One region of the Amycolatopsis ultiminotia genome, then DNA from elsewhere that is predicted to be linked to it. Evidence: riboswitches for the same ligand, from Rfam matches in the RefSeq annotation. Region 1 holds a riboswitch; each other region holds the start of a gene.

Region 1 (9,858 bases):
CACCAGGTAGGCCAGTGCCTGCCCCGGATACCCGAGGTAACGGTCGACCTCGGCCTCGATCTCCACGAGCGCCATCGGCGTGTGCTCGACCAGGTACTCCACCGCCTGCTGCCGGCTCCAGCCCAGCGCGTGCAGACCGGTGTCCACCACCAGACGGCCCGCCCGCATCGACTCCAACGTGAGCATGCCCAGCCGCGCGACATCGCCGGAGTACAGGCCCATCTCCTCGGCCAGCCGCTCGGCGTACAGACCCCAGCCCTCGGCATACGCGGTGAAATCGTTGACGCGGCGCAGCAGCGGCAGATCCGTCAGGTCCAGTGCGGCGCTCAACTGGAAGTGGTGCCCGGGAATCGCCTCGTGGAACGCGGTGGCCTCCGCGGTGTGCCGGAACCGCTCGGTGGCCTGGTGGGTGTTCGCGAAGTAGGTGCCCGGCCGGGACCCGTCCGCGGCGGGCCGCAGGTAGTACGCCGGGGGCGCACCGGGAGCAGCGTCCTCCGGGACCGCCTCGACGGTCCACGGATGCTGCGGGATGTGCCCGAACCACTTCGGCGCCTCCTCCGCGGCACGCGTGATGGCGGCACGCGCGGTGTCCAGCAGCTCCTCGGCACTCGTCCAGCGCAGCTTCGGATCGGTGCGCAGCCGGTCGAAGATCTCCGGAAGCTCCCGGGTGCCGAACACCCGCTCGCCGAGCTCCCGGTACTGCCCGAGCTGGCCCTCGATCACCGCAAGCCCGGTCTCGTGCAGCTCTTGCGGAGTGCGTGCGCTGGTGGTGTGCATGCGCACCAACCGGGCATAGATCTCGTCACCACCGGGCAGCCAGGACACCCCCGCGCGGTCGTCCGGCCGCCCGTGCGGCAGTACCTCGGCCTCGAGGACATCGCGGTACTCGCGGAACCCCGGGTGCACCACCTCGCGCAGCAGCTGCGCACGGCGCGCGGCGAACTCCTCGTCCGGCGGCGGCTGACGCAGCAGCGGATCACTCGCCGGCTCCGCCAGGTAACGGTCCAGGTGCGCGATCGCGCCCCGCACCAGCCGCTCGATCGGCAGCCGACCGGCCGCGATGCCGTCGCGGTGCCGCTGGGCGAACGCCCGCAGGTACTCCGGGATCGCGGCGAGCCTGCCCAGGTGCGCCTCCGCGGACGCACCCGGGGAGACCGCGATCATCGGCAGCACGGTGAGCAGGCTCGCGGCCGGGGCGACGAAGAAATCGCTCACGGTGAACTCGGCGAATCGGCTGTCGAGCTGGTCCAGCCGTCCTTCGATCGAACTGATCAGCACCTCTCGGGTGACCCGGTCGGCCGCGCCGAGCCCCTCCGGGCCTGCCGCGTCCGCCCGCTCCCGCACCGCGACGAGCCGCTCGCGGTGCGCGGCCTCGGCAGCTGCGCCCGGATCACCGAGCCCCGGCGCATCCGGCCGCACACCGGTGACCGCGGCGGAGAGGGGCTCGAAGTCGAACAGCTCGCCGACGAACTCGTCGGCGAGGGCGGAGACGTCGGTCATGGGCTGCGGGCTCCTGGGGTGGTTCCGGTGGCGCGACCGGAGCGGCGGCCCGATCGGCACCGCGTCCGGCGGGCGGCGGTGCCCTGCCGACCCTAATGCAGCCCCGGCGCGGCCCGCCCGGATCCGGTACGAGAGTCCCGTTCACGTGCGGCGAACAGCAGTCCGGCTCGCCGGGCGGGCGGAACACGTCCGGCGAGCCGCGAGCCGGTAGCGTTGCCGGAGTGGCCGTGTCCGATCCCGCCGATGTCCGCCTGCTCGCCGCCTTGGCCGAGCTGGGCAAGACGGCCGTGCACGAGCTCGCCGCGAAAGTCGGGATGGACCCCCGGGAGGTGGCCTACCGGCTGGTCGCGCTGTCCGGCAGCGGACTGCCCCTGCTCGTCGGGGTGGAGAGCGATCCGAACGGCCTGCGCGCGGCCATCGCGGGGGCAGCGGGGACCTGGCAGCAGCCCGCCTCCGCAGCGGCGCCGGGGCCCGGGTCGGGACCGCCGGCCGGGCCGATGCCGGGAGCCGCGTATCCGGCCGGAGCGACGCCGGGGCTCCAGTCCGGGCAGCTGCCGCGATCGGCACCCCCGCACGGACCGGCCCCCGGCACGGCACAGCAATCCGGACAGCTGCCGGGTCCGGCACCGCAGCCAGGGGCGGCGTACTCGGCCGGGGCGACGCCGGGACCGCAGTCCGGGCAGATGCCGGGCGCGGCACCACAACCCGGGCAGATGCCCCAGCCCGGGTCGAGGCCGGGACCGCAGCCCGTGCCGGGGCAGGGGTTCGCGCCGGCTGCCCGGAGTGCGCCGCCCGGTGCGATGGTCCCCCCGCCTCCGCCCGCCGGGAGCCCGGTCCACGGCGGACCGTCCGGGCCGGTGCAAGGCGTGCCGTCAGGACCGTACGGCGCACCGTCCGGGCAGTACGGGGTTCAGGGCAGCGCATCCGGGTCGTACGGAACGCCATCGGGACCGCACGGAGCACCGTCCGGCCCGTACGGCGCGCCATCGGGGCCGTACGGCGCCGCTTCCGGGCCGTACGCGGTGGCGTCCGATCCGGTGGCGAGCACCTGGGGGTTGCCGCAGACCGCGTCCTGGGCGCGTGGTGACGAGCCGCGCCCGCAGGCGCCTGCCGGAGGGCAGCGCGGGCGGATCGGCGAGACGCTGGCCGCGCAGGGCCTGGAAGGCGAGCAGCTCACCCTGCAGCTGCTGGAAGTGCAGGATCCGGCCGACTTCCTGTTCGGCGCCGCGGGCTACCGGCTGGAGGACGGTGAACGGGCGGTGGTCGTGCACACCGAGATCACCAACCGCGGCGCGATCCCGTTCGCATCGCTGCCGGACAACTACCTCGAGCTGATCACCGACGACGGTGCCGCGGTGGCCAAGGCACCGGTCTCGCTGACTTCCCGTCCGCCGCACAAGATCGGCGTGCGGCCCGGCGAAACGCTGGGCGGGCACACCGTGTACGTACTGCCGGAAGCCACCCAGGTGGTCGCGGTGCGCTGGAGCCCCCGGCCGGAACCCGACGACCGCACCCTCACCTGGACGGTGACCGGCTAGGCGTTCTCGTCCCGCAGGATGTGCAGTGCATTCGCCAGATCGTCCGGGTACTCGGCCTCGAACTCGACCCGCCTGCCGTCGGCGGGGTGGGCGAAGGCGAGGGTCCGCGCGTGCAGCCATTGCCGGGAGAGTCCCAGCTTGCGGGCCAGCACCGGATCCGCGCCGTAGGTCAGATCGCCGACGCACGGGTGGCGCAGTGCGGAGAAGTGCACCCGGATCTGGTGGGTACGCCCGGTTTCCAGCTTCACGTGCGCCAGCGACGCCGCACGGAACGCCTCGACGACCTCGTAGTGCGTGACGCTCGGCCGTCCGCCCGCGACAACGGCGAACTTGTAGTCGTGCCGCGGATGCCGGTCGATCGGTGCGTCGATGGTGCCGCGTGTCGGATCCGGATGTCCCTGCACCACGGCGTGGTAGCCCTTGTCCACGGTGCGTTCCTTGAACGCCCGCTTGAGCACGGTGTACGCGCGCTCGCTCTTGGCCACCACCATCACGCCCGTGGTGCCCGCGTCGAGCCGGTGCACCACGCCTTGGCGTTCGGCCGCGCCGGAGGTGGAGATCCGCAGCCCGGCCGCGGCGAGCCCGCCGACGACGGTCGGCCCGGTCCAGCCGGGGCTCGGGTGCACCGCGACCCCGATCGGCTTGGACACCACGACGAGGTCGTCGTCCTCGTGCACGATCCGCATGCCCTCGACCGGCTCGGCGACGACCTCCACCGGCCGCTCCGGTTCCGGCAGCGTCACCTCGAGCAGGCCGCCCGCGGACAGCCGGTCGGACTTCCCGGCGGGATGGCCGTCGAGCAGCACCTCGCCTGCCGCGGCCAGATCCGCCACCACGGTGCGCGACAGGCCGAGCAGCTTGGCCAGCCCGGCGTCCACGCGCATCCCGTCGAGCCCGTCCGGAACGGGCAGCATGCGCGCGTTCACGCACTCTCCTTTTTGGTGCGGGTGGAAGTGCCGTCGTAGTCCTTGCCGAGCAGGGACAGCAGCACGATCAGCGCACCGCCGACACAGATCGAGGAGTCGGCGATGTTGAAGATCGCGAAGCCCTCGCCGTTGGGCGCGAAGGCGGAGATGAAGTCGATGACGTGGCCGCGCAGCGGGCCCGGCGCACGGAAGATGCGGTCGGTCAGGTTGCCGAGCGCGCCCGCGAGCACCAGGCCGAGCCCGATCGCCCAGCCGACCGAGCGCAGCCGCCGCGACAGCCATACGATCGCCACCACCACGGCCGCCGCGACCAGCGCGAGCACCCAGGTCATGCCGGTGGCCATGGAGAACGCGGCGCCGGGGTTGCGGATCACCTGCAGGTAGATCAGGCCGCCGAGGACACGCAGCGGCTCCTTGCCCTCAAGGTTGGCCGCCACGAGGTTCTTCGACACCAGGTCGATCACCCACAGCACCACCGCGACCGCGAACACCAGGCCCACCCGGCGCTTGGGCAGCTTCGGCGCGGGCTCCCCGGGCTCGGCGCCCGCCTGCCCGGCCGGGTCCGCGGGCTGCCTGCCGTGGCCGGACCCGGCCGCCGCGCGGCCGGGCGCCACGGCACCGGACACTGCGGGATCAGGCATTGAGCGGCCGGTCCCCGCAGCGCCGGACTCCGCACGATCGGCCCCGGCGAGACCGGCTTCCGCGGAGTCGGGCACCGCGCGATCGGACACAGCGGAGTCGGGCACCGCGCGATCGGACACAGCGGAGTCGGGCACGGCGCGGTCGGACACGGCCGGCTCGGAGACGTCGGATTCGGACGAGGGCTCGGTGCTCACGCCCCCATTGTCCACGTCCGCGTTCGGGCCGGTCCCGGCACTGCCGTCAGGCGCAGAACGGCGGCAGCTCGCGCGGGTCGCCGACCGGCGTCCAGCGGCCGTCGGTCTTCGTGTACTCCCAGCGGGCGCCGCGGGCGATGATCTGCCGCAGCGCGAGCACGAGGCGGTCCACGTGCTCGGCGGTGCTGCCCAGTCCGAGGCTCACGCGCACCGCCTGCTGCCCCTCACCGCCGGTCTCCCGGATGAGCCGCCGCGTGGCAACGTGCGCGCAGAAGGCGCCGTCGCGCACACCGATGCCGTACTCGGCCGACAGCACCGCAGCGAGCCAACCCGGGTCGAAGCCGTCGACGACGAAGCTGACCGTGCCGACGCGGTCGACCGGGGCGTCGAACAGCCGCAGTTCCGCACAGCCGGGCAGACCGGCCAGCCCCTTGCGAAGCCGGTCGAGCAGCTCGGTCTCGTGCTCGCCGACCGCATCCCAGTTCGCGGCCAGCTGTTCGCAGGCCACGCCCAGTGCGTAGACGCCGACGGTGTTCGGCGAGCCGGCTTCGTGCCGCTCCGGTCCGGAGTTCCAGACCACGGCCTCCTCGGTGACCAGCTTCGTCGCGCCGCCGCCGGCGAGGTAGGGCTCCGCGGCGCGCAGCCAGTCACCGCGGCCGATCAGCGCACCCGCACCGAACGGCGCGTAGAGCTTGTGTCCGGACAGCGCCACGTAGTCCACGTCGAGTTCGCGCAGCGAGATCCGCCGGTGCGGGGCGAGTTGTGCGCCGTCCAGCGCCACCCTGGCGCCGTGTTTCCGGGCCACCGCGGCGATTTCGGCGACCGGGAGCAGCTCACCGGTCACATTGGACGCTCCGGTGACCACCACCAGCCGCGGTCCCTGCGGGCACGCCGCGAGTGCTTCGTCCACAACGGACACCGCGGCCAGCCGGGTGCGCGGCAACTGCAGCCGGCGCACGTTCGGGCCCCGCCAGGGCAACAGCGCGGCGTGGTGCTCGGTGTCGAAGACGAGCACGGAAGTCTTGCGTGGCAGCGCTTTTGCCAGCAGGTTGAACGAGTCGGTGGTGTTGCGGGTGAACAGCACGGTGTCGGTGCTGCGGGCGTCCACGAAGCGGCGCAGCACCGCACGGGTGCGCTCGTAGAGCTTGGTGGAAACCTGCGAAGCGAAACCCGCACCCCGGTGCACGCTGGCGTACCAGGGCAGGAATTCGTCGACCGCGGAGCGGACCGCGTCCAGACACGGCGCGCTGGCCGCGTGGTCGAGGTTGGCGTACCCGATGTCGCCGCCGGTGACCAGCGGCACCCGCAGTGCGGCGCCGGCCACGGTGGGCACGGCGGTGACGGGGGTTTCCGTGGACCGGTCGAGTGCGAGAGTCATGACGCTGCCTCCTCGGCATCCGGGGGTCCCCGGCGAGGGGCCCGCGCTTGCCCGCCGCACTGCGCGACCGGCCTGGTCCTCACCCGGGGCACCCCACCGCGGTAGGAGGGTTGCCGGCCAGCAAGCCGGGGCTTCGCGCTGGCACTCATGACCTGAGCAAGACCATAACCGACCACCGCCGCACGAGACCAGTCCCGTCCCGTGATCTGAGACGGCCGTCACCCCGTGTGTCCATAGTGGACACCTTGGTCAGCGGCCGGATTCCCCGCGCCAGCGAGCAAGCCGCCCGGCCCGGTCCACGGCCCGGATGCGCTGCTCCACGGCTTCGCGCACGAGCTGCGTGGTGACCACGAGCAGGTGATCGTTTTCCTGCAGCCTGCTCGTCTTCTGCGGCGTGAACCCGGATCCGTCCCGGACCACCAGGCTCACCGCCGCTCCCGGGGGCAGCCGCAGCTCGGAAAGGTACACGCCGTGCAGCTTCGAGCCCTTCTGGATCCGCACCTGCAGCAGCTCGGCGCCGAGCTCGTCCAGCGGCGCCGCGTCGACCTCGATCTCCTGCGCCTCGGTCGACCCGTCCAGCCGCAGCAGCCGCGCGAGCCGGCCCAACGTCGAGCCCTGCAGCAGGGTGAGCACGATGACGAGCACGAACACCGCGTCCACCAGCCGCTGCGCGCCCGGCACCCCCTCCGACAGCGGGATCATCGCGAGCACGATCGGCACCGCACCACGCAGTCCGGCCCAGGACAGGAAAACCTGGTCCCGCCAGCGGATCCGGAACGGCAGCAGGGACAGCAGCACCGACAGCGGCCGGGCGAGCAGCAGCACCACCGCGGCCGCGACCAGGCCCGGCACCAGCGCCTCGAGCAGCCGGTACGGCGACGCGAACAGCCCGAGCAGCACGAACAGGCCGATCTGGGCGAGCCAGCCCAGCCCTTCGGCGAACGATCGCGTGTCCGCGCGGTGCGGCAGCTTCGAGTTGCCGAGCACCAGCCCGGCGACGTAAGTGGCCAGCAGCCCGGAGGCGTGCGCGAGCTGGCCCGAGGAATAGGCGAGCACGCAGACCGCCACCGTGGCGAGCGGGTACAGACCGGTGGCGGGCAGCGCGGCCCGCCGCAGTGCCTGCGTGCCCAGCCAGCCGAAGGCCAGACCGAGGACCAATCCGGCTGCCAGTTCGTAAATCACCACCAGCGGCAGCGACCAGTCGATGGCTTCCCCGGACGCGAGTACCACCACCGCGATGTAGGCGGGCGCGTCGTTGATCCCGGATTCCAGTTCGAGCGTGCCGCTCAGCCGGCGGCCGACACCTGCCGCACGCAGCACGGAAAACACCGCCGCGGCGTCGGTGGAGGCGAGTACCGCGCCCCACAACAGCGCGAGCCGCCAGTCGAGGCCCAGCAGCCAGTGCAGGGCCGCACCGGTCACCGCGATGCTGACCACCACCGCCACAGTGGACAGCAGGATTCCGGGGCCCATCGAGGCTTTCACCGACTGCCAGCGGGTGGTGAGCCCGCCCTCGGTGAGGATCAGCACCAGTGCGGCGAGACCGAGCGACTGGGTGAGCGCGGGGTTGTCGAAGTGGATGCCGAAGCCGGCTTCGCCGAGCAGTACGCCGATCCCGAGGTACAGCAGCAGGGACGGGAACCCGAGCCGCATGGACACCCGGACTGCGAGCACGGACGAGAGCAGCACCACCCCGCCGATGCCGAGGAGCACGGGAAGTTGGTCCATGTCCGCCTCCCCCTCCCGCGATCCGCAGCACTCAGGATAGTGAGGTGGTCACCGCGCCCGAGCAGGTGCACCCTCCCCGGCCCGCTCCGTCCTATCCGGACAGTCCGCGGCCAGGGCGTTCCCGCGGGGAACTCCGCGACCGGGGTGGCCTGCGGACGGCGCGGGGCCCGAGCGCCCGGACGGCGTCCCGGCGCGCTCGCCGCGGCGCCCGGACCCGGCGCGTCCGGCCCACGCCCGGCCGGCCCACGCCCGGCCGGGCGTCGACGGCACCGGGTCAGGCCTTCGCGACCGCCACGCGGACCTTCACGCCCTCGCCGACGGTGCCCTCGAAGCCCTCGGGCACCTCGCCGTAGGACACCGCGGTGGCCAGCGTCTCGGCGGCGACGAACTGCTCGTGCTTGCGCGCCGCGACGACGGTGTCCTCCGGGGCGTCGAGTACGAGCGCGATCCGGTCCGCCACGTCGAGAGCGGCGTCCCGGCGGGCCTGCTGCACCACGCGGACCAGATCACGGGCCACGCCTTCGTCGGCGAGGTCTGCGGTGACCTCGGTGTCGAGCAGCACCAGACCACTGCTGCCGGGCAGTTCGGCCGCGGCACCGCCGCCCGAAGCGACCAGCCGCCGTTCGTACTCGCCGTCCTGCAGTTCGACGCCCGCGGCGACGACAGCGCCCGCGGCATTCGTGGTCCACTCACCTGCCTTGACCGCCTTGATCACCTGCTGGACGACCTTGCCCAGCCGGGGACCGGCGGCGCGCGCGTTGACCGCGACCTCGAACCTGCCGTGCGCGGCGACCTCGGTGGTCAGCTCCACGGCCTTCACGTTCACCTCGTCCCGCAGGATGTCGGTGAATTCGCCCAGCGCCGCCACGTCCTCTGCCGCCACCAGCAGCTTCGCCAGCGGCAGCCGGACCCGCAGCTTGTTCGCCTTGCGCAGCGCCAGCGCCGACGACGCCACCTGGCGCACCCGGTCCATCGCGGTGACCAGCGCCGCGTCCGCGGGCAGGTCGAGCGTGTTCGGCCAGTCGGTCAGGTGCACCGAGCGCTCGCCGGTCAGCCCGCGCCACACCGTCTCGGTGGTCAGCGGCAGCAGCGGGGCGACGACCCGGCAGGTCACCTCGAGCACGGTGTGCAGGGTGTCGATGGCGTCCTGCTCGCCCGCCCAGAACCGGTCGCGGGAGCGGCGCACGTACCAGTTCGTGAGCACCTCGAGGAAGTCCCGCACGGTCTGGCACGCGCCGGCGATGTCGTAATGGTCCAGCGCGGACTCGATGTCGGTGACCAGCTCGTGGGTCTTCGCCAGCACGTAGCGGTCCAGCAGGTGCTGCGAATCCGTGCGCCAGGTGCCCTGCTTGCCTTCGGCGTTCGCGTACAGAGCCAGGAAGTAGTACGAGTTCCACAGCGGCAGCACGGCCTGGCGCACCGCATCCCGGATCCCCCGGTCGGTCACCACGAGGTTGCCGCCGCGCAGGATCGGGCTCGCCATCAGGTACCAGCGCATGGCGTCCGAACCGTCGCGTTCGAAGACCTCGTTGACGTCCGGGTAGTTCCGCAGCGACTTCGACATCTTCTGCCCGTCCGAGCCGAGCACGATGCCGTGTGAGATGCAGGTCCGGAACGCCGGCCGGTCGAACAGCGCGGTGGCCAGCACGTGCAGCAGGTAGAACCAGCCGCGGGTCTGGCCGATGTACTCGACGATGAAATCGCTCGGGTAGTGGTGCTCGAACCACTCGGCGTTCTCGAACGGGTAGTGCACCTGGGCATACGGCATCGAGCCGGAGTCGAACCACACGTCGAGCACGTCCTCGACACGGCGCATCACCGAGCGGCCGGTCGGGTCGTCCGGGTTCGGCCGGGTCAGCTCGTCGATGTAGGGCCGGTGCAGGTTGTCCAGCCGGACGCCGAAGTCCCGCTCCAGCTCGTCGAGCGAGCCGTACACGTCGATCCGCGGGTAG
Region 2 (9,858 bases), on a different contig from region 1:
CATGACCGGCCCCGAGGTCGACGCGACCTACCCGGGCGATCGTGAGCACTGGCGCACCGACGCCGCATGGGCCCCGCCTGGCGGGGAGTCGCGAGTGGACGTGGCCGAGCGGGCCGGCGAGGTGGTCAACGACCTGCTGCAGTCGAATTCCGGCGCGGGCGAGGCAGTGCTGCTGGCCACGCACGGCGGGCTGATCGTGGCGCTCACCGCGAAGCTGCTCGGCCTGCCGATCGAGGTCTGGCCGTCGCTGGGCGGGATCATGAACTGCCACTGGGTCGAACTCGGCCGCCGGGACGGAAAATGGCGGCTGCACGCGTACAACGCGGGGATCACCGGCTGAAGCGATGGCCCCGCAGCTGCTCGTATTCGGTGACTCACTGAGTTTCCACGGCCCGGAAGGCCCGTGCCCGGCCGACGAACCGCGCCTGTGGCCCAACGTGACGGCGAACGCGGTGGGCGGCCACGCAGATCTGGTCGCCGGAATCGGGTGGACCGCGCGTGATCTGTGGTGGTCCCTGACCGGCGACCCGCGGGTCTGGGCGGATCTGCACCGGGTCGACGCCGTGGTGCTCGCTGTGGGCAGCATGGACACACTGCCGTCGCCGTTGCCCACCTACCTCCGGCAAGGGTTGCGGTACCTCCGGCCTGAGCGCGTACGTCGCGTCGTACGCGGCGCATACCTGTCAGCGCAGCCACGGCTGTCTGTCGCGTTGCGAGGACGTCCGCGCGTTCTTCCCGCGCGCTTGACGGTGAGCTTCCTCGACCAGTCCGTCGAAGCGCTGCGAGTACTGCGACCTGAGTTGCCTGTGTTCGGGATGATGCCGTCGGTGCACCGCGCGGACGCGTACGGCCGCGTACACACCGGGTACGCCGAAGCGGCCGCCTCGATCGCTTCATGGGCCGAGCGGTGCGAAGTGCCGTTGCTCGACACGCCCGGCGTTGTCGGGGAACACGTGCTCAGCGGGGCAGGAAATCCCGACGGTATGCACTGGGGTTGGGCGGGTCACGAGGCGTTCGGCACTGCCATGGCGAAGGTGATCGCGCCGTACCTCGGCTCCGGAGACGTAGGCTGACGGAGTGTCGGTCGCCGTGGTCACGGACTCCACCGCCCACCTGCCCGAAGGCTTCGCCGAGCGGCACTCGGTGCGGGTGGTGCCCCTGCATGTCCTCGTCGACGGCGTGGGGTCACTTGACGGTGCCGAAATGGGCCCGGCCGCACTCGCGGAAGCGTTGGGGGAGCGCAAGGTCGTCAGCACCTCCCGGCCGACACCCGCGGAGTTCGCTGCCGAATTCCGCACCGCGCTCGACTCGGGCGCGGACGCGGTGGTCTCGGTGCACCTTTCCCGTGAGTTGTCCGGCACTTGGGAAGCCGCGGTGATCGCGGCCGAGGAAGTCGGCTCCGACCTGATCCGGGTGGTCGATTCCCGCACCACGGCAATGGGTTTGGGGTTCGCCGCACTGCATGCCGCGGCCGTCGCCGCGGACGGCGCGGACCCGGCGGAGGTCGAGGCGGCCGCGGTGGCCGCGGCCCGGCGTTCGTCGACGCTGTTCGTGGTGGAGACGCTCGAGCACTTGCGCCGCGGCGGCCGGATCGGGTCCGCGGCGGCGCTGCTGGGCACGGCGCTGGCGGTGAAACCGGTGCTGCACATGTCCGAGGGCCGGATCCTGCCGCTGGAGAAGGTCCGCACGATGAACCGGGCGATCGGCAGGCTGGTCGAGCTGTCGGTGCGAGCGGCCGGGGACGGATCGGTCGAACTGGCGGTGCACCACCTCGCGTCGCCGGAACGCGCGGTCGAGCTGGCCAACCGGCTGGAGGAGGCAGTCCCCGGCTGCGGCGGCGGATGCGTCGTTTCGGAGATCGGAGCGGTGATCGGCGCGCACACCGGCCCCGGAGTGCTCGGCGTCGTGGTGCAGCGGTCCGTTGGTTGATGGCGGCTTCGGTGGTTTCGGGCTCCTGAATCCGGCTGCGTAGCGCGGTGAAGACACGGTCGGGGTTGGCGGACAGCGGCGGCCCGGATCGTTGCGGGTCCGTCGATCCGTCAGTGAACTGCTGATGAGGCATTGCCGAAAGTTTCGGGTATCTGCGCTGGTTCCCGGGCGTTGCGATGGCCAGTGCCCGGACCCGCTGAGATGGCGGCAGATCGCCGCTCGGGGCAGCGGGATCGACGAAAATCCGGCCGTGCGAGCTCCGGGTTGTCCACAAGGGGTGGGTTGTCCACAGCCCCCGCGGAATCTGCTCGCCGCCGACCCGGCGGGTCTCTAGCGTCGATCGTGTGTTCGAGCAGTCCGCCCGGGATCCGGGCACTCCCGTCAACGCCAGGCTCGCCTGGCTGGCCGACCAGCTGGCCGCGGGCCCGCGCACGGTCGGGCCCGGTGGCAGGCTGGTCCGCCGCTGGCTGCCCGGGGGCGCCGACCCCGGCCACCCCGGCTTGCCTGCGGTACTCGGCCGTCGGAGCGTTCTCGTCGCCCTCGCGGCGGTACTGGCCGCCGCCGTGGTGGCCATCGGGTTCGCGGTGTTCGGCGGATCGCCTGCGGCCGAGGTCGCCCCACAGTTGCCGAGCGCGCGGGCCCAGGCTCCGGCAGCGACCACGTCGGCGACCTCCAAGCTGGTGGTCAGCGTCATCGGGCACGTGCGGAAACCGGGGCTGGTCACGGTTCCGGCGGGTTCGCGGGTGGCCGACGCGCTGCGGGCCGCCGGTGATGCGGAGCCGGGCACCGATCTGTCCGGCATCAACCTGGCGCGCAAGCTCACCGACGGCGAGCAGCTCGCGGTCGGCCTGCCGGTGGCCCAGACCGCTGCGGCGGGCGCCGGAGCCGCACCCGGCAAGATCGACCTGAACTCCGCGACCCCGGACCAGCTCGACACCCTCCCCGGCGTCGGTGAGGTCACTGCGCAGCGCATCGTCGAATGGCGTACCCAGCACGGCGGTTTCACGAGCGTCGAGCAGCTTCGCGACGTCGACGGCATCGGGGAGAGCAAGTTCGAGAAGCTGCGCGAGCAGGTGGCTGTCGGATGACGATCACCAGCCGGTCGGACACCGGGGCGACCTCCCGGCGTGAGCACGACTTCCGCCTCGTGCCCGCGGCGATCGCGGGATGGGCGGGCGCGCTCGCCGGGCTGCGGTTCGGCTGGTGGGCGGCCGTCGCGGTGGGGGCGTTGGCGGTGGGGGCGGCGCTGGTGCTGCTGGCCCGTGGTCGTCGGCGGTTCCTCGGAGCCAGCGGTGCCTTGCTGTTCCTGGGGCTCGTCGCTGCGATTCCCACGGCGGCGCGGATCCACGATGCGGAGCACGACGTGCTCGGCGCGGCCGCCGAGCGGGGGACGGTCGCGTCACTCCGGGTCGAGATCAGTGAGCGGCCGAGGCCGATTCATCAGGCGGGTTACGCCGATCAGCAGGCCGGAACGCGGTCGGTGGCCATACCTGCCCGGGTGGAAGCGGCCACAGTGGACGGTCGTGCGGTCGGGTCGACGGGGCGCGTTCTCCTGCTCGCGCCGGTCGCGGGATGGGGCAAACTGCTGCCAGGACAGGAGGTCGTGGCGTCCGGACGGCTCGCGCCGGCACGGGGCGGGGAGCTGACCGTAGCGGTGCTCTCGGTACGTGACGGTCCGGCAGAGGTCGGCCCGGCATCGTGGTGGCAGCGCGCGGCCGAGGCGTTGCGGAGCGGCCTTCACAGCCTCTGCTCGATCTTGCCGGAAGAACCGGCCGGGCTGCTGCCCGGATTGGTGCTCGGCGACACGAGTGCGCTGCCGCAACAGGTGGAGCAGGAGTTCACCGCGTCCGGGCTCACTCACCTCATGGCGGTGAGCGGAGGGAATGTGGCGATCGTCTGCGGCGCTGTGCTGCTGGTGTGCCGGCTGCTGCGGGCCGGTCCGAAGCTGTCTGCTTCGGCCGCCGGCGCCTGCCTGGTCGGATTCCTGGTGCTGGTCGGGCCGGAGCCCAGTGTGGTGCGGGCCGGGGTGATGGGTGCGGTCGGCCTGCTCGCGCTGGCGTTGGGGCGGCGTGGTTCCGCATTGCCCGCGCTCGCGTTCGCGGTGTGCGTGCTCGTCGCATGGGATCCGGCGATGGCGGTCGACTTCGGCTTCGCGCTGTCGGTGCTGGCGACCGCCGGCCTCGTGCTGCTCGCGCCACGATGGGCGGATTCGTTGGCGCGCCGGGGAATTCCCCCGGGTTACGCGGAGGGCCTTGCGGTTCCGCTCGCGGCGTTCGTGGTCACCGCACCGGTGATCGCCGGGATGGCGGGCACGATCAGCCTGGTCTCGGTGATCACCAACGTGCTCGCCGCGCCGGTGGTCGCCCCGGTCACCGTGCTGGGCGTGCTGGCTACCGTCGTCGGGCCGTGGTGGACCGGCGCCGGGCACGTGCTGGTCCGGCTGGCCGATCCGGAAGCGAGGTGGCTGATCACCGTGGCCCGGCATGGCGCACGGGCACCCGGTGCGGTGCTCGGCTGGCCCGGCGGCTGGCTGGGCGGTGTGTGCGCGGCCGGGATTCTGGTGCTGGTCGTGGTGGTACTGCGGTTTCGCCGGCTGCGGGTGCTCGTGGCGGTCGCCCTGGTCGTGGTGCTGCTGGCAGTGGTGCCCGTCCGGGTGCTGGCGCCCGGCTGGCCGCCGGACGGGTGGGCGGTGGTGGAATGCGACGTCGGTCAGGGCGACGCGCTCGTGCTGGCCACGGCCGATCCCGGGCGCGCGGTGGTGGTCGACACCGGACCCGAGCCGGGGCCGGTCGACGAATGCCTGCGCCGGCTGGGCGTGGACCGGGTGCCGTTGGTCGTGCTGAGCCACCTGCACGCGGATCACGTGGGCGGGCTCGCATCCGTGTTCGACGGGCGGGCGGTCGGCGCGATCGCGGTCGGGCCGGGGCGGGCACCCGCCTGGGCGTGGCAGCAGGTCTCCGGCGAGGCCGCGCGGCACCGGGTTCCCCTGGTGGAGCTGAGCCAAGGCCAACGGCTGGACTGGCCGGGGCTGTCCCTCGACGTGCTCGGACCGCGCTACGTCACCCGGCGGTCACCGGCCCTGCAGGACGGCACGATGATCAACAACAGCTCCGTGGTGCTGCGTGCGGGCACGTCCGCGGGCCGGGTGCTGCTGAGCGGTGACGTCGAGCTCGCCGCGCAGGCGGATTTGCTGGCCGATGGGGTGGATCTGCACGCGGACGTGCTGAAGGTGCCACACCACGGTTCCAAGTACTCGCTGCCTCAGTTCCTGTCCGCAGTGCGCCCACGGGCCGCGTTGATCAGCGTCGGCGAAGGCAACGTGTACGGGCATCCGAGCAAGTCCACAGTGGACGTCCTGGGGACGTTGGGTGCGCTGGTCACCCGAACCGATCTCGACGGCGACACCGCCGTGCTGCCCGGGGATGGCGGACCGGCAGTTGCGCGCCGCGGAGAACCGCGGGGGCCGCCACATTAGTGCCTGAGCCGGATGCGCTGCCCGGACTCGGCGCGCTGGATCCGAACGCGACCACCTGGCTGAGTTGCTGCACCTGGAGCGCGCGAAGAACAGGCCAGCGGCGACCGTGACCGCACAGCTGCAGCGAGGAGGTCCGTCGCCGCGGCATGGCCACGGACCGTCCCGGCGGCGAGCTGGTCTGGCTCGAGCTGGTGGATGACGTCCGCCGGTCCGAGACTGGCCCGGGTCATGCTGTGGCGCGAGATAGACGTCGCCGGGCCGGTCGGTGCATGCCGACGGACTGGGTAGTCTCCTCGCCCAAACTGACCTGGTGCTGGCGAGCGTGAGATGCACGTCGCTCCGGCTGGCCCGGTGCGTGCTGACGGGCGCGGGAGTCACGGCGCCTTGGTCGGTCTGGCGCGCTGGTGGCTGTGAGGCCGGCATCGTTCACGCCGGCCGGCTCGTGGTGGCGGACGCGGAAGCCATTCCGCCCACGTTGGCCCGGGACGCGCTGGTGGGTGCGAGTTCGGCGTCGCCCATACACCTGCCTCGGGCTGGCGGGCGCGACGTCCTCAGCGTCTGTCCGTGCCGGTGCCCGGTGAGCTAGTTGCTGACCGTCGGGATTCCCGCTTCGGCGGACAGTCGGGGGAGCTGGCTCGTGGTGTGTCGCGAGCGGTTCCGCCGGATGTGGCGCAACGCCTGGGCTGTCGTGCCTTCGACCGCGCTGCCGTGCGGGGGACGCCTCGTCGGCAACGTTCGTGGGGCCCGAATTCGGGCCCCACGAACGTCCCGGACGGTTCACGACCGTCTCGGACGGCAAGACCTTGTGTGTCCGGACATCTTGCGAAAGGGGGGCTGTCGAAGGGTCAGTAGCCGAGTGCCTTGGCCACGGCTTCGGCGGACGGTGGCACCGTCGCCTTCGGGCCGACGTGGTTCTCCACCGCGTCGAGGGTCTTGAGGCCGTCACCGGTGATGAGGAGCACGGTCTCCGCGTCCGGGTCGAGTTTGCCTGCTTCGACGAGCTTCTTCGCGGTGGCGACAGTGACGCCGCCCGCCGTTTCGGTGAAGATGCCTTCGGTGCGGGCGAGCAGCCGGATGCCCTCCACGACCTCCTCGTCGGTCACGTCCTCGATCGCACCGCCGGTGCGGTTGACCACGTCGAGCACGTAGGGGCCGTCGGCCGGGTTGCCGATCGCGAGCGAGCGGGCGATGGTGTCCGGTTTCACCGGCTGGACCACGTCGTGTCCGTTGCGGAACGCCGTCGACACCGGGGAACAGCCGGTGGCCTGTGCGCCGAACACCTTGTACGGGCTGGCGTCCACGAGGCCGAGCTGGCCGAGTTCGCGGAAACCCTTGTCCACCTTGGTCAGCTGCGAGCCGGAGGCGATCGGGACCACGATCTGTTCGGGCAGCCGCCAGCCGAGCTGCTCGGCGACCTCGAAGGCGAGGGTCTTCGAGCCCTCGGAGTAGTAGGGGCGGACGTTGACGTTCACGAACGCCCACTTCGGGTGCTCGCCAGCCAGTTCGGTGGCGAGCCGGTTCACGTCGTCGTAGTTGCCGTCGACCGCGACCAGGTCGCCGTCGTAGACCGCAGTGGTGAGGATCTTGGCACGTTCGAGGCTCTTCGGGATCAGCACGACCGACCGCCAGCCGGCGCGGGCCGCCGCGGCGGCCGTCGCGTTGGCAAGGTTGCCGGTCGAGGGACACGCGAGGACCTCGAACCCGAACTCGCGGGCGGCCGCCAGCGCCACGGCGACCACGCGGTCCTTGAACGAATGCGTGGGGTTGCCGGTGTCGTCCTTGACCCACACGCGCTTGACACCGAGAGCCTTGGCGAGCCGATCGGCGCGCACCAGCCGGGTGCCGCCGGGTTCGGTGTTCGGGGTCTGCTCGACCGTCGAGGGAACGGGAAGGAGTTTCTTGTAGCGCCAGATGTTGTTCGGGCCTGCCTCGATGTCCTCGCGGCGCACGCGGCCGAAGTCGTAGGCGACCTCGAGTGGCGACAAGTCCTCGGCGGAGACGAACTCCGGGGCGAGCGGCTGCCGGTGCCCTTCTTCCTTCGACACCAGTTCGACGGCCGGTCCGAGGTCGAGGGTCTTGCTGGTGGAGGTCGTGCCGAGGGCTGCAGTCATCGCGAGGTTCCTTTCCTCATCTGCCCCGCGGGAGCGGGCCGGAATTGGCACCGTGATCGTCAGCTACTCCGCGATCGCGGAGTGACGGGCTGTACGCCGGTTGCCGGGGCTTCGTCGGGCCGTTCCCTCTGCCCCTCTGGATGAGCGGTATTCGGTTGTCGGCGCGCCGCCGTGGGCGCTGCCTCGGCTACACCGTACGACATGGCGATCAGTTCGTGCCATGGAGGCGGGCCAGATCACCGGAGCGGGCGCTCCGGCGTCCGGGTGAGAGGATGGCCGGGTGACCACCGCACCCGCGCCGCTGCACCTCGTCACGGGCGAGGAAGAACTGCTCATCGAACGAGCTGTGCGCGGCGCACTGGACGCCGCGCGGGCCGTGGACCCGACGGCCGACCTCACCCGCGTGCGCGTGTCCGAACTCACACCGCCCGAGCTGGCCGAGATGGTGAGCCCCTCGCTGTTCGCCGAAGGACGGGTGATCGTGCTGGAGTCCGCACAGGACATCTCGCAGGATCTGTCCGACGCCGTGCTCGGTTATCTGAAGGCGCCGGCCGACGGGGTGGTGCTGGTGGTCGTGCACAGCGGCGGGGGGCGCAGCAAGGCGGCCAAGGCGTTGCCGGGCGCGCTGAAGAAAGCGGGCGCGGAGATCACCGAATGCCTCAAGCTCGGCAAACCGGCCGAGCGGGAATCGTTCGTGCGCAACGAAGTCCGCCGCGCGGGTGGCAAAATCGACGCGGCCGGGGTAGTGGCGTTGCTCGACTCCGTCGGCTCCGATCTGCGTGAACTGTCGTCGGCGGCGGCCCAGCTGGTCGCAGACACCGGCGGCGCGGTCGACGAACAGGCAGTGCGGCGTTACCACACCGGACGTGCGGATGTGACCGGATTCGCCGTGGCGGAGAAGGCGGTGGCAGGCGACCGGGCGGCGGCACTGGAATCGCTGCGCTGGGCCATGCAGCTGGGCGTTCCGCACGTGCTGGTGGCCGATGCACTGGCCGACGCGGTGCGCACCATCGCCCGGGTCTCCGCGGCCGGTCGCGGCAATCCGAACCAGATGGCAGGCGAGCTGGGCATGCCACCGTGGAAAATCCGGAAGGCACAGGGCCAGGCGCGCGGTTGGGGCCAGGACGGCCTCGCCGTCGCGATGCGCGTGGTGGCCAGGCTGAACGCCGAAGTGAAGGGCGCCGCCGCCGACGCGGACTACGCCCTGGAACGAGCCGTGTCCGAGGTGGTCACCGCCAAGGGCGACCGCTGAGCCCTGCCCCGCCACCGGCCGCACAGGGTCGCCGAGGCGGCGTGACCGGCCAACGCCGAGAGCGGCGAACGTGACGCGGCCCCGCCGGCACTGAGAGCGCGACGTATCTGGCCCGACTCGCCGACGCCGTCGCCGAACCGACCGCGAACACCCGCGCACAGGTATCGACAACGCCCGGCGAGGCATACAGTCGGCTTCGGTGCGGACGGTGATCATCGAAGCTCACACCGGGCCCGATGTGGCGAGCGCTGGTGCGGACGGTGACGGGTGTAGTGGCCACCGGTGTCGAAGGCGCCCGGTGACCGGTGTGGCGGGCGTTGATGTCGAAGGCGCCTGGCGACCGGTGTGGTGAGCGCTGGCGTCGGTGGCGCCTGGCGCGGGTGTTGGTGCCGAGGGCGGCCTGGTGACCGGTGTGGCGGGCGCTGGTGCGGAAGGCGCCTGGCGACCGGTGTGGTGAGTGCTGGCGTCGGTGGCGCCTGGCACGGGTGTTGGTGCGAAAGGGGGCCTCGTGACCGGTGTGGTGAGTGCTGGGGTGGCCGGGGTGGCAGGCGCTGGTGTGGATGGTGATGAGCGCGGTGCGCGCAGGTGCCGGAGGCACCTGGTGGCGGGTGCGGCGGGCATCGCGGAGGGGCATTGGTGGGTGGAGCGGGTTGCCGGTACCGAGGGTGATTGGCGAGTGCTCGCGTGGCGGGTGCGGGCGGTGCGTCCGGTCGTCGGTCATCGCGGAGAGTGGCGGTGATTCGCCTGAGCGATCTCGCCGGCGGCGTATCTATCGCGGACTCAGCGGACCGTTCGTGCGCCGGCTGGAGATTTGCTGGCGTCACGGAGGCGGAGGCGGAGGCGGAGGCGTCACGGAGGCGGAGGCGTCACGGAGGCGGAGGCGTCACGGAGGCGGAGACGGAGCGGGGGCACGTGCGGGGTGTGGTGCGCGGGCTGGAAGACCCGGGAGACGGCAAAGGCCCGGTGACCGAAGTCACCGGGCCTTTGCCGAGGGTGTGCTCAGAGCTGGTTCGCGCGCTTCGCGAGTGCCGACTTCTTGTTCGCGGCCTGGTTGGCGTGGATGACGCCCTTGGTCACGGCCTTGTCGAGCT
Region 3 (9,858 bases), on a different contig from region 1:
CGCCAGGACCCGGCCGATTTCGTGCTCAAGGACTTCTCGACGGTCGAGCGCAAGGAGCTCCCGTTCGAGGTCGACCGGTGCGCGGACGCCACCGAGGCACTGGTTGCGAAGGGGCTCGCCGCGGCGCAGAACGAGTTCCACGCGGGCTGACCGGTCCGTTGCTCTCTGTGGGTGAGCGGCCGTGGCGGACTGTGCACGCGTTCTCACTCGATGGGCGGCTTATGCCTCCCTGATCGAGTCGTCCCGGCCCGCACGGCCTTCCGGGCATCCGCCGGACCAGTTAGGACGGATTCAGGAGTTCGCACACCCCGACCCTGAATCGGAGAATGATCCATGTCGTTCACCGCCGAGGACCTCACCGAGGTCACCTTCGGTAACGCCCCGATCGGCCGCCGCGGTTACGCCAAGCACGAGGTCGACGACTTCGTGCGGCGGATCGCGAAGACCATCGCCGACGAGGACGACCTCACCGCCGCGGAGGTCCACCACGTGCTGTTCTCCAAGCCGCTGATCGGCAAGCGCGGCTACGACGAACGTGCGGTCGACGAGTTCCTCGATGTCGTGGAGTCCCAGCTGGCCGACCGCTTCGGCCACCGGGCACCGACCGTGCCCGGTGCCAGGACCAGGTCCGAGGCCACCGCGGAACGCGCACCCCGGCCTTCCCCGGTCGACCCCGCCGAGCAGCTGCCCGGTCGCTGACCGAGTCCGGGACGGGCTCCCCGTTCCCGCGGGGAGCCCTTCACCGCGTTCAGGAATCCGCGTTCTTCGCGATCCGTTCGGCGTACTGCACGGCGGTGGCGGCTCGCCGGACCTTGCCGGACGGGGTTTTCGGCAGGCTGCCCGCGGGCAGCACCACGACCGAGAACGGGCGCATGTCCACCGCGTCCCGCACCCGTGCCGCGACCTCCTTGGCCACCCGGCGTTCGGCGTCGGCGGCACCGGCCAGTTTGGACTCCACGACCACCGCGAACCGCTCGCGGCGGCTGCCCGCATCGAGCCGGACCGCCACTGCGTTGCCCGCGCGCACGCCGTCCACCGAGGTCGCCGCACGCTCGATGTCGGTGGGGTAGAGGTTGCGGCCGCCCATGATGATCACGTCCTTGCGCCGGCCGCAGATCACGATCTGGCCGTCCACCAGGTAACCGAGGTCGCCGGTGCGCATCCAGCCCTCGGCGTCCTTGGTGGCCAGCGGACCGTCCACGGTCAGGTACCCCGGCGTCACCGCCTCGCCGCGCAACCGGATCTCGCCGACCTCGCGTTCGCCGACCGGGATGCCCGCCTCGTTGACGACGTCCGCCGCCAGCCCGTCCAGCGGACGGCCCAGCACCGCGAACGACCGGACCTGCTCGGTGCCCCGACGCGGATCGCCTGCCGGTACCGGCACCGCGCGGTTGTCCGCTTCCAGCGCGTCGGCCTCCACGACGTCGAGGGTGAGGCCGGTGAACAGCGGCGCGAAGGACACCGCCAGGGTTGCTTCCGCCATGCCGTAGGCGGGGAAGACGCATTCGGGCGGCATCTTGAAGCGCTTGCCGGCGTCGACGAAGGCCTGCACCGCCGTCTCGTCGATCGGCTCGGCGCCGTTGAGCGCGATACGCAGCGTGGACAGGTCGTAGGCGTCGTCCTCCTCGACCCGCGCCAGCCGCCTGCCGACGATGGCGTACGCGAAGTTCGGCGCGGCGGTGGTGGTGCCGCCGTACTTGGTGATCAGCTGCGGCCAGATCAGCGGACCGGTGAGGAATTCGACCGGGGTGATCTTGACCAGCTCGACGCCGAAGGTCATCGGCACGGTCAGGAACCCGACCATGCCCATGTCGTGGAAGGTCGGCAGCCAGGAGACCATCACGTCGACGTCGAAGTCGAACTCCGCACGCTCGACCATCGCCTTGACGTTGGTGTAGAGGTTGCCGTAGGTGATCCGGACGGCCTTCGGCTCCGCGGTGGACCCGCTGGTGAGCTGCAGCAGCGCGGTGTCGTCCTCGGCGGTCGCGACGATCTCGGCCAGCGGTTCGGCGCCGGCCAGTTCGGTGATCAGCCGGTAGCGGATGCCCTGCTCCGCCAGCACCGGGGCGAGCTGGTCGAACGGTTCGCCGAGCAGCACCAGTCCGGCGCCGATCATCTCGAGCACAGCCACCGTGTCCTGGGCCCATTCGGCGAGGTCGGTACGCGGCGTCGGCTGGTGCAGCATCGTCACACTGCCACCGGCGAGCCACACCGCCTGCACGGTGGGCGCGATCAGCACCGGGGCGGCGGCCAGCACCGCCACCGCACTGCCCGGCTCCAGCCCGCCGGAGACCAGGCCACCCGCGATGCTGCGCGCCTGCGCGTGTACCTCACCCCAGGTCCGGCGGACCGGCTCCTTCGGCTCACCGGTGACCATGCCGCGCTGCTGACCCCGCTTCGTCGCCGTTGCGACGAGCGTGTCCACGAACCGACTCATGGGCGCAAGATTACTGGCTGGTCGTCAACGCCCGTCTGCGGTGGCGTGAACAGCGTCGATCGGGAGTCATTCCAGCGCTTCGGAGGTCTCCAGCCAGCGGCCCTCGATCTCGTCCTTCTCGGCCAGCACGGCCTTGAGTTCGGTGTTCAGCTCGATCAGCCGCTCCGGATCGGTGGCCGCCTCGGCCAGCGCCGTGTGCAGCTTCTCCTCGCGCGTGGCGAGCTGGTCGAGCTTGCGCTCCAACCGGCCCAGTTCCTTCTGCGCGGCCCGGATTTCCGCAGCACCGCGCTTGGCTTCGGCCTTGTCCGCGGTGGCCGCCCCACGGCGCGGGGCCGCGTCCTTCATGCTCGCCCGCCGCTGGAGGTACTCCTCGATGCCACCGGGCAGGTGCCGGACCCGGCCGTCGCCGAAGAGCGCGTACGTGGCGTCGCAGACCCGCTCGACCAGGTACCGGTCGTGCGAGACCACCACCATCGTGCCCGGCCAGCCGTCGAGCAGGTCCTCCAGCTGTTGCAGGGTGTCGATGTCCAGGTCGTTGGTCGGTTCGTCGAGCAGCAGCACGTTGGGTTCGGCCATCAGCAGCCGGCACAACTGCAGACGGCGCCGCTCGCCACCGGAGAGGTCGCCGACCGGGGTCCACTGCCTTGCCGCCGGGAAGCCCAGCTTCTCGCCGAGCTGGGAGGCGGTCATCTCCTGCTTGCCGAACGCGACGCGGCCGGCGATCTGCTCGATCGCCTGCAGCACCCGCAGATCGCCGGGCAGGTCGTCGAGTTCCTGGCGCAGGTGTGCGAGCGCGACCGTCTTGCCCTCGATGCGCCGTCCGGTCTCCGGTCCGAGGTCGCCGCCGAGCAGTTTCAGCACGGTGGTCTTGCCGGAACCGTTCACGCCGACGAGACCGATCCGGTCGCCAGGGCCGATCCGCCAGGTCACGTGGTCGAGCAGGGTGCGCTCGCCCACCGAGATCGTGGCGTCCTCCAGCTCCAGCACGGTCTTGCCGAGCCGCCGCTTCGCGAAGGCCATCAGCTCCACGGAATCACGTAGTGGCGGCACATCGGAGATCAGCGCCTCGGCCGCCTCGACGCGGTACCGCGGCTTGGACGAGCGGGCCTGCGGACCACGGCGCAGCCAGGCCAGTTCCTTGCGCGCCAGGTTCTGCCGCTTCTCCTCCGCCGACGCTGCGAGCCTGGCCCGCTCCGCACGGGCGAAGATCCAGTCGGCGTACCCGCCCTCGTACTGCTCGACCCTGCCGTTCGCGACCTCCCAGGTGACGCTCGCCACGGTGTCGAGGAACCACCGGTCGTGGGTCACGACCACGACCGAGATCCGCCTGCCGAGCAGGTGGTCGGCCAGCCAGCGCACGCCCTCCACGTCGAGGTGGTTGGTGGGCTCGTCGAGCACCACCAGGTCCAGTTCACCGGTGAGCGCCGCGGCGAGCGCGACCCGGCGGCGTTCCCCGCCGGAGAGGTTGGCGGTGGCCGTGTCCAGTCCGATCGCGGTGATCCCCAGACCGTCCACAATAGAACGCACGCGCGCGTCGGCGGCCCATTCGTGCTCCGCACCGTAACGCTGCAGCACCACGTCGCCGACGGTGCTGCCAACGGGCAGTTCGGTGCGCTGGGTGACCACAGCCATCCGCACGTCGCGAAGATGGCTCACGCGCCCGGAATCCGGCTCACTCAGTCCGGAAAGGACTTCCAGCAGCGTGGTCTTGCCGCCGCCGTTGAGGCCGACCACGCCGATCCGCTGCCCCTGCGCGATCCCGAGGGAGACCTTGTCCAGCAACGGCTTCACGCCGTAGGACTTGCTCACCGACTCCAGGTTGACCAGGTTGGCCATCCGATTCAGCCGATCCTTTCCACAGTGGACATGTACTTGCCGCTCACGCGTGCACCCGCGGCGGCGCGTTGCGCGGCGAATCGTCCCCGCCGACCACGCGGGCACCGGGGACCGGGCCGTGCGCGACCCGTACCGTGCGGCAGACCCCGGCACCGGAGAGTTCGGCGGCCACCTCGACCGCGGTTTCCGCGTCCGCGCACAGGAATGCACAGGTCGGCCCGGACCCGGACACGCATCCGGCGAGCGCGCCCGCGTTCACCCCGGCACGCAGCGTGCGGCGCAGGCCCGGCCGCAGCGATACGGCGGCGGCCTGCAGGTCGTTGCCGAGCAGCAGGGCGAGCTGCCGGGGATCGCCGGAGGCCAGCGCCTCCACCACGGGCGTGTGCGAACCGATCCGCGGCGGCTTGCCCTCGGCGCGCAGCCGATCGAGTTCGCCGAACACCTTCGGCGTGGCCAGTCCCTTCTCGTCGAACGCGAGCACCCAGTGGAAGACGTGCCGGGCCAGCACCGGTACGAGCTGCTCGCCGCGGCCGGTACCGAGCGCGGTCCCGCCGTAGAGCGCGAACGGCACGTCGCTGCCCAGCTTGCCCGCGATCGTGGCCAGCTCGTCCCGCGTCACGTCGAGCTTCCACAACGAGGCGAGCCCGACGAGCGTCGCCGCGGCGTCCGCGCTGCCGCCTGCCATGCCGCCCGCCATCGGAATGCCCTTGCGCAGCACGATCCGCAGGTTCGGATCCTCGGCGTCCGGCCGCCCGGCGTACCCGGCGAGCGCACACGCGGCCCGCCAGGCGAGGTTGGTGGCGTCGGTGGGCACCGTGCGCTCACCTTCGCCGTAGACCTCCAGCCCACGGTCTTCGGTGACCGCGACGGTCACCTCGTCGGTCAGCGACAACGCCTGGAACACAGTGACCAGCTCGTGAAACCCGTCCGCCCGCAGGTCCCCGACGGCCAGGTGCAGATTGACCTTGGCCGGAACCCGGACGGTGACTGGTGGAGGAACGACGGCGAGCACGCGTCCAGCCTACGTGCCCGGACGTCGGACTTCGGCACGCGAGCCCCATCCCCGCGGCACGGACGCCGAGAACCACCCGGGACACGTGTCCCAATATTTCGGACGCGTGGTAGCCGGTGTCGGGTGGACTGTCCGGACCTGCGCATCGTCCTGGGTCCACTGCGGTTCGTGACCACCGGCGAACCGGGCCGAATTGTCCGCGACACGACGAAAGCCGCCCGGATGACACCGGACGGCTTTCGCGGGCGGAACGGATCAGGCGGCCACGCTCTGCGGACCGCGGGCGAGCTGCGGCACGGACTGCGTCACGTGGGCGCCGCGGTCGGCGATCCACGACAGTGCAGCGTCCGCGCGGTCGCCGCGGACACCCACGCGGAAGCGGGCGACCGGGGTGTCGCCGATGCGGGTCAGACCGCCGCCGATGGTGGCGAGTTCGACGTCGAAGCGGGCGGCCGCTTCCGGCAGCAGTGCACCGACCGAGGCAAAACCGATCAGGACGATGTCCGCCGAGCTGTCGTACTTCGCGACCTGTGCACGGCTGGTCTCGATCGAAGGCAGCACGGCCTTGGCCGTCCAGCTCTCCGGCGACGCGATCAAGTCGAGCAGCGTGCCCCGCTCGACCACCGCGCCGTTGTCGAGCACGGCGACGTCGTCGCACACGCGGCGGACGACGCTCGGGTCCGGCGTCGTCACCAGCACCGTGACGCCGAGTTCCGCGCGGGCGCGGTCGAGCACGGCGAGCACCGCGCCGGCGTCTTCGGGGGCGATGCCCGCGGTCGGATCGTCGGCGAGCAGCACGGCCGGTCCCGCGGCGAGGGCCTTGGCCACGGCGACGCGGCGGAGCTGACCTTCGGTCAGTTCATCCGGCTTCTGCGCGGCCCGCGCGGTGAGACCGACCAGGTCGAGCAGCGAGCCGACCCGGCTACGCCGCTGCGGACCGTCGACACCCAGCTGCTCCAGCGGAGTGGCGATGTTGCCTGCGACGGTGCGCTCGGCCAGCAGATCCGGCTTTGTGCCGACGACACCGAGACGACGGCGGATCTCCCGCAGCCGCCTGCCGTCGAGGGTTCCGGTGTTGAGCCCGTCGAGCCGCACCACGCCACGGTCGGGGCGCTCCTGCAGCGCGATGCAGCGGGCGAGCGTGGACTTGCCGGAGCCCGCGGGGCCGACCACCCCGAACAGGGAGCCGGCCTGCACCTCGACGCTCACGTCACGCAGTGCGGCGACCCGATGGCCGTTGAACGGAAAGGACTTGGACACGTTTTCGACAATGATCACGAGAGAGCTCCAGGCAAGGGCGCCGCACCGTTTCCGGGCGCGCCGGGCGTCATCGAATTGCCGTCCACACAGGACGGTGCAAGAACTCGCGGAAAAAGCGGATCAGGCGATGGCCGTGGAACGCTGACAGGCACATACCGTGCGGCGACCTTCGTCGACGACGCGGCGGCGGGTCAGCAGGAGCGGGTGGGTGACCCTCTTCATCGGAAACAGCCTCCATCGGTCCTGGCGGTAGCACCTGCCCGCGGTGGGGGTGGTTGCTGCGACTTCGGCGAGCCAGGTCTCTCAGTCGCTCGGGATGGACTCATCGAGTAAAGCCGATCCCACTGGCTGAACGCAAGCACGTTGGTGCAGATCACACGAGTGGAGGCGGCCGAATGCCGGGACAACGCGTCCTGAATCCCGGGAGCGGGAAGTTCCGTCACCGAAGTGTTCCGCCGCGCGCTCGCGACCACCGCGCGGATCGCGCCGCGGCCCGTTGAACTCTCTTGTGGACAGTCAGGAATCGCTGTTCGACAGGGACTTCTTGCGCATTCCTTCGAGAACGACCACGGCCACCACCGAGACCACGAGCACGCCGACCGCCGCGAGGTAGCACCACGGTTGCCCGAGATAGTTCACGAAGGCGAGCCAACTCGGATTCCCGTCCCCGAACAACCGGGACAAAATCGGGGCTATCCCGGCTCGGATGCCCACCGTCGCCACCGCGATCTCCAGTACCCGGTACCAGACCTCGTTCATATCTTCTCCTTGTTGATACAACCGTATCAGATACACTTGTATCATAACTGGAACGGAGGCGGGGAGTGCCCCAGCGAGTGGACCACGACCAGCGGCGCCGCGTGATCGCCGAAGCCGTGTGGCGGATCGCCGCGGACCGGGGCTTGGATTCGGTGAGCATGCGCGAGGTGGCCACCGAGGCGGGCGTCTCGCTGCGGCTGGTGCAGTACTACTTCGAAACCAAGCACAACCTGCTCGTGCTGGCGTTGCGCTATCTGCACGACCACACCGAGCAACGGGCGCGGGAACGGATCGAGGCGCAGGCCGACCAGAGCGTGCGCGGCGTGCTGCGCGGCGTCCTCGCCGAACTGCTCCCGCTCGACCCGGAAACCGAGTTCGCGCTGCGGGTGCACACCGCCTACTTCAGCCGTTCGCACAGCGACCCGGAGCTGGCCAAGGTGTTCCTGCACGGCGACACACCGCTCGAAGACCTGGTCACCCACCTGCTGGAACAAGGCGAACTCGCACCGGGAGTCCAGCCACGGTTCGAGGCGAACCTGCTGGTCTCCGGGATCACCGGCCTCAGCTTCGACGTGCTGCACGAACGCCAGCGCTCCGCCGAGGTGCTCGCCACCCTCGACTACCACCTGGACCGGATCTTCGGCCCGGCCCGGTGAAGGGTTCCACCCGCGCCGGAACACCCGGTCACCGCGTTTCCGGATGCCGGCGAGTACCACAGCGAAGCGGAACACCGCAGACCACCACCAAAGCGACGAACCCAGCGCCCACCCGACGACCGACGCCGGAACCTGCGGAACCACCTTGCGCTACCACCGATGCGGAAAGCACCCTGTCCTACCGCCGGGCGCGGGAACCACCCAGACCTACCGGCGCGTGCGGAAACCACCCGAGCCTGCCACCGGGTGCGAAAACCACCCGGGCCTACCGCCGGGCGCGAAAACCACCCAGACCTACCGGCGCGTGCGAAAACCACCCTGTCCTACCGCCGGGCGCGGAAACCATCCGGGCCTACCGCCGGGCGCGAAAACCACCCGGGCCCATCCCCGTTCCGGCCCGACCACCCCACCCGGCGCGGTCGCTGGACCGTCTCGGTGCTGCGGAGTCCGGAGTCCGGAGTCCGTCAGAGGGTTGCGGCGGCGATCCGGGCGAAAGCATGCACGTCGAGCTGCTCGCCCCGGCTGCGCGGGTCGATCCCGGCGGCGGTCAGCAGGTCTCCGGCCTGTTCGGCGGAGCCGGCCCATCCGGCCAGTGCCGCCCGCAACGTCTTGCGGCGCTGGGAGAACGCGGCGTCGACGACGGCGAACAACCGGCGCCGGTCCACGCCGTCGACCGGATCGGTGCGCTCGAACGACACGAGCGCGGAATCGACGTTCGGCACCGGCCAGAAGACACTGCGCGGGACCGCGGCCACCTTCCGCGCCGGGCCGTACCAGGCGAGTTTGACACTCGGCACGCCGTAGGTACGGCTACCCGGGCCTGCCGCCATCCGGTCGGCCACCTCGGTCTGGACCATCACCAGCCCGCGCCGCAGAGCAGGCAGTTCGGCGAGCAGGTGCAGCACCACGGGCACCGCGACGTTGTAGGGCAGGTTGGCCACCAGCGACACCGGCTCGGCGGGCAGCTCACCGACCCGCACGCGCAGCGCGTCGGCCTGCACCACGGACAGCCGCTCGGCTGCCTCCGGAGCCCGCTCCGCCACCGTCCGCGGCAGCCGAGCGGCCAGCACCGGATCGATTTCCACCGCGACGACCCGCGCACCTGCGTCGAGCAGTCCAAGGGTCAGCGAGCCGAGACCCGGCCCGACTTCCAGCACGACGTCACCGGGGCGTACCCCGGCGAGATCGACGATGCGGCGAACCGTGTTCGGGTCGTGCACGAAGTTCTGACCGAGCTTCTTCGTCGGCCGGACGTCGAGCTCGTCGGCCAGCCCGCGGATCTCGGCAGGCCCCAGCAGTTCCACCACCGGATGAGCCTACCGAGTGCCGCGAAGGAGGATGCCGCTCAGGCCTTCTTGCCGCAGACCGGCCAGGCGCTGTAGCCGCCGCGGTCGTCGCGCACCTTTTCCGCGACCGAGATCTGCTGCTCACGGGTGGCCTGGCTCGGCAGCGAGGCGTACTGGCTGCCGCCGTAGGCGTTCCAGGTCTGCTTGTCGAACTGGAGGCCGCCGTAGTAGCCGTTGCCGGTGTTGGCGGCCCAGTTGCCGGTCGCCTCGCACTGCGCGATGCGGTCCCACGCGGAACCGTCACCGATCGCAGGCTGCGGCGGCTGCTTGGTGCCGACCTTGACGATCTTCGGCTTGGCCTGCACGAGGATCTTCTCGGAGACCTGCTCGCGCGAAACCTCTTCGCCGTTGCGCTTGGTGACCTTGTAGGTCACCATCTTCTCGCCTGCCGTGCCCGGGTCCTGCACGCTCGTCTCGCCCTTGACCAGCGTCGGGTCGTCGACCTTCTGCTCCTCCGGGTCGACGGTCTCCTTCTGGTTGAGCATCGAAACGCCCATCCGCGAGACGTGCACCTCGGCGCCGTCCTTCAGCGAGACGTCCAGACCACCGTCG

Evidence for each region. A riboswitch is a leader RNA that binds a small molecule or an ion and turns the genes downstream of it on or off. The one in region 1 is predicted to bind S-adenosylmethionine.
Region 2: linked by a shared signal. The riboswitch ahead of thrC (threonine synthase) and the one ahead of ABD793_RS29435 (aminotransferase class V-fold PLP-dependent enzyme) in region 1 are both predicted to bind S-adenosylmethionine.
Region 3: linked by a shared signal. The riboswitch ahead of ABD793_RS35265 (methionine ABC transporter ATP-binding protein) and the one ahead of ABD793_RS29435 (aminotransferase class V-fold PLP-dependent enzyme) in region 1 are both predicted to bind S-adenosylmethionine.

Annotation. Positions count from the first base shown of each region.
Region 1 is NZ_BAAAZN010000015.1:29,919-39,776, forward strand. Features, by position in the region: gene ABD793_RS29415 (DUF885 domain-containing protein) at 1-1,500, opposite strand, end outside; partial or broken gene ABD793_RS29420 (AsnC family protein) at 2,262-3,038, shown strand; gene ABD793_RS29425 (RluA family pseudouridine synthase) at 3,035-3,964, opposite strand; gene lspA (signal peptidase II) at 3,961-4,479, opposite strand; gene ABD793_RS29435 (aminotransferase class V-fold PLP-dependent enzyme) at 4,847-6,178, opposite strand; SAM riboswitch class IV at 6,217-6,331, opposite strand; gene ABD793_RS29440 (potassium/proton antiporter) at 6,428-7,906, opposite strand; gene ileS (isoleucine--tRNA ligase) at 8,181-9,858, opposite strand, start outside.
Region 2 is NZ_BAAAZN010000011.1:98,672-108,529, forward strand. Features, by position in the region: gene ABD793_RS24465 (histidine phosphatase family protein) at 1-340, shown strand, start outside; gene octT (diglucosylglycerate octanoyltransferase) at 345-1,073, shown strand; gene ABD793_RS24475 (DegV family protein) at 1,078-1,929, shown strand; gene ABD793_RS24480 (ComEA family DNA-binding protein) at 2,274-3,017, shown strand; gene ABD793_RS24485 (ComEC/Rec2 family competence protein) at 3,014-5,404, shown strand; gene thrC (threonine synthase) at 6,250-7,515, opposite strand; SAM riboswitch class I at 7,529-7,662, opposite strand; gene holA (DNA polymerase III subunit delta) at 7,796-8,767, shown strand; gene rpsT (30S ribosomal protein S20) at 9,767-9,858, opposite strand, start outside.
Region 3 is NZ_BAAAZN010000021.1:105,570-115,427, reverse strand. Features, by position in the region: gene pth (aminoacyl-tRNA hydrolase) at 1-150, shown strand, start outside; gene ABD793_RS35285 (DivIVA domain-containing protein) at 334-699, shown strand; gene ABD793_RS35280 (fatty acyl-AMP ligase) at 749-2,437, opposite strand; gene ABD793_RS35275 (ABC-F family ATP-binding cassette domain-containing protein) at 2,504-4,273, opposite strand; gene ABD793_RS35270 (4-(cytidine 5'-diphospho)-2-C-methyl-D-erythritol kinase) at 4,317-5,285, opposite strand; gene ABD793_RS35265 (methionine ABC transporter ATP-binding protein) at 5,541-6,563, opposite strand; SAM riboswitch class I at 6,761-6,868, opposite strand; gene ABD793_RS35260 (hypothetical protein) at 7,062-7,304, opposite strand; gene ABD793_RS35255 (TetR/AcrR family transcriptional regulator) at 7,370-7,960, shown strand; gene rsmA (16S rRNA (adenine(1518)-N(6)/adenine(1519)-N(6))-dimethyltransferase RsmA) at 8,425-9,267, opposite strand; gene ABD793_RS35245 (resuscitation-promoting factor) at 9,306-9,858, opposite strand, start outside.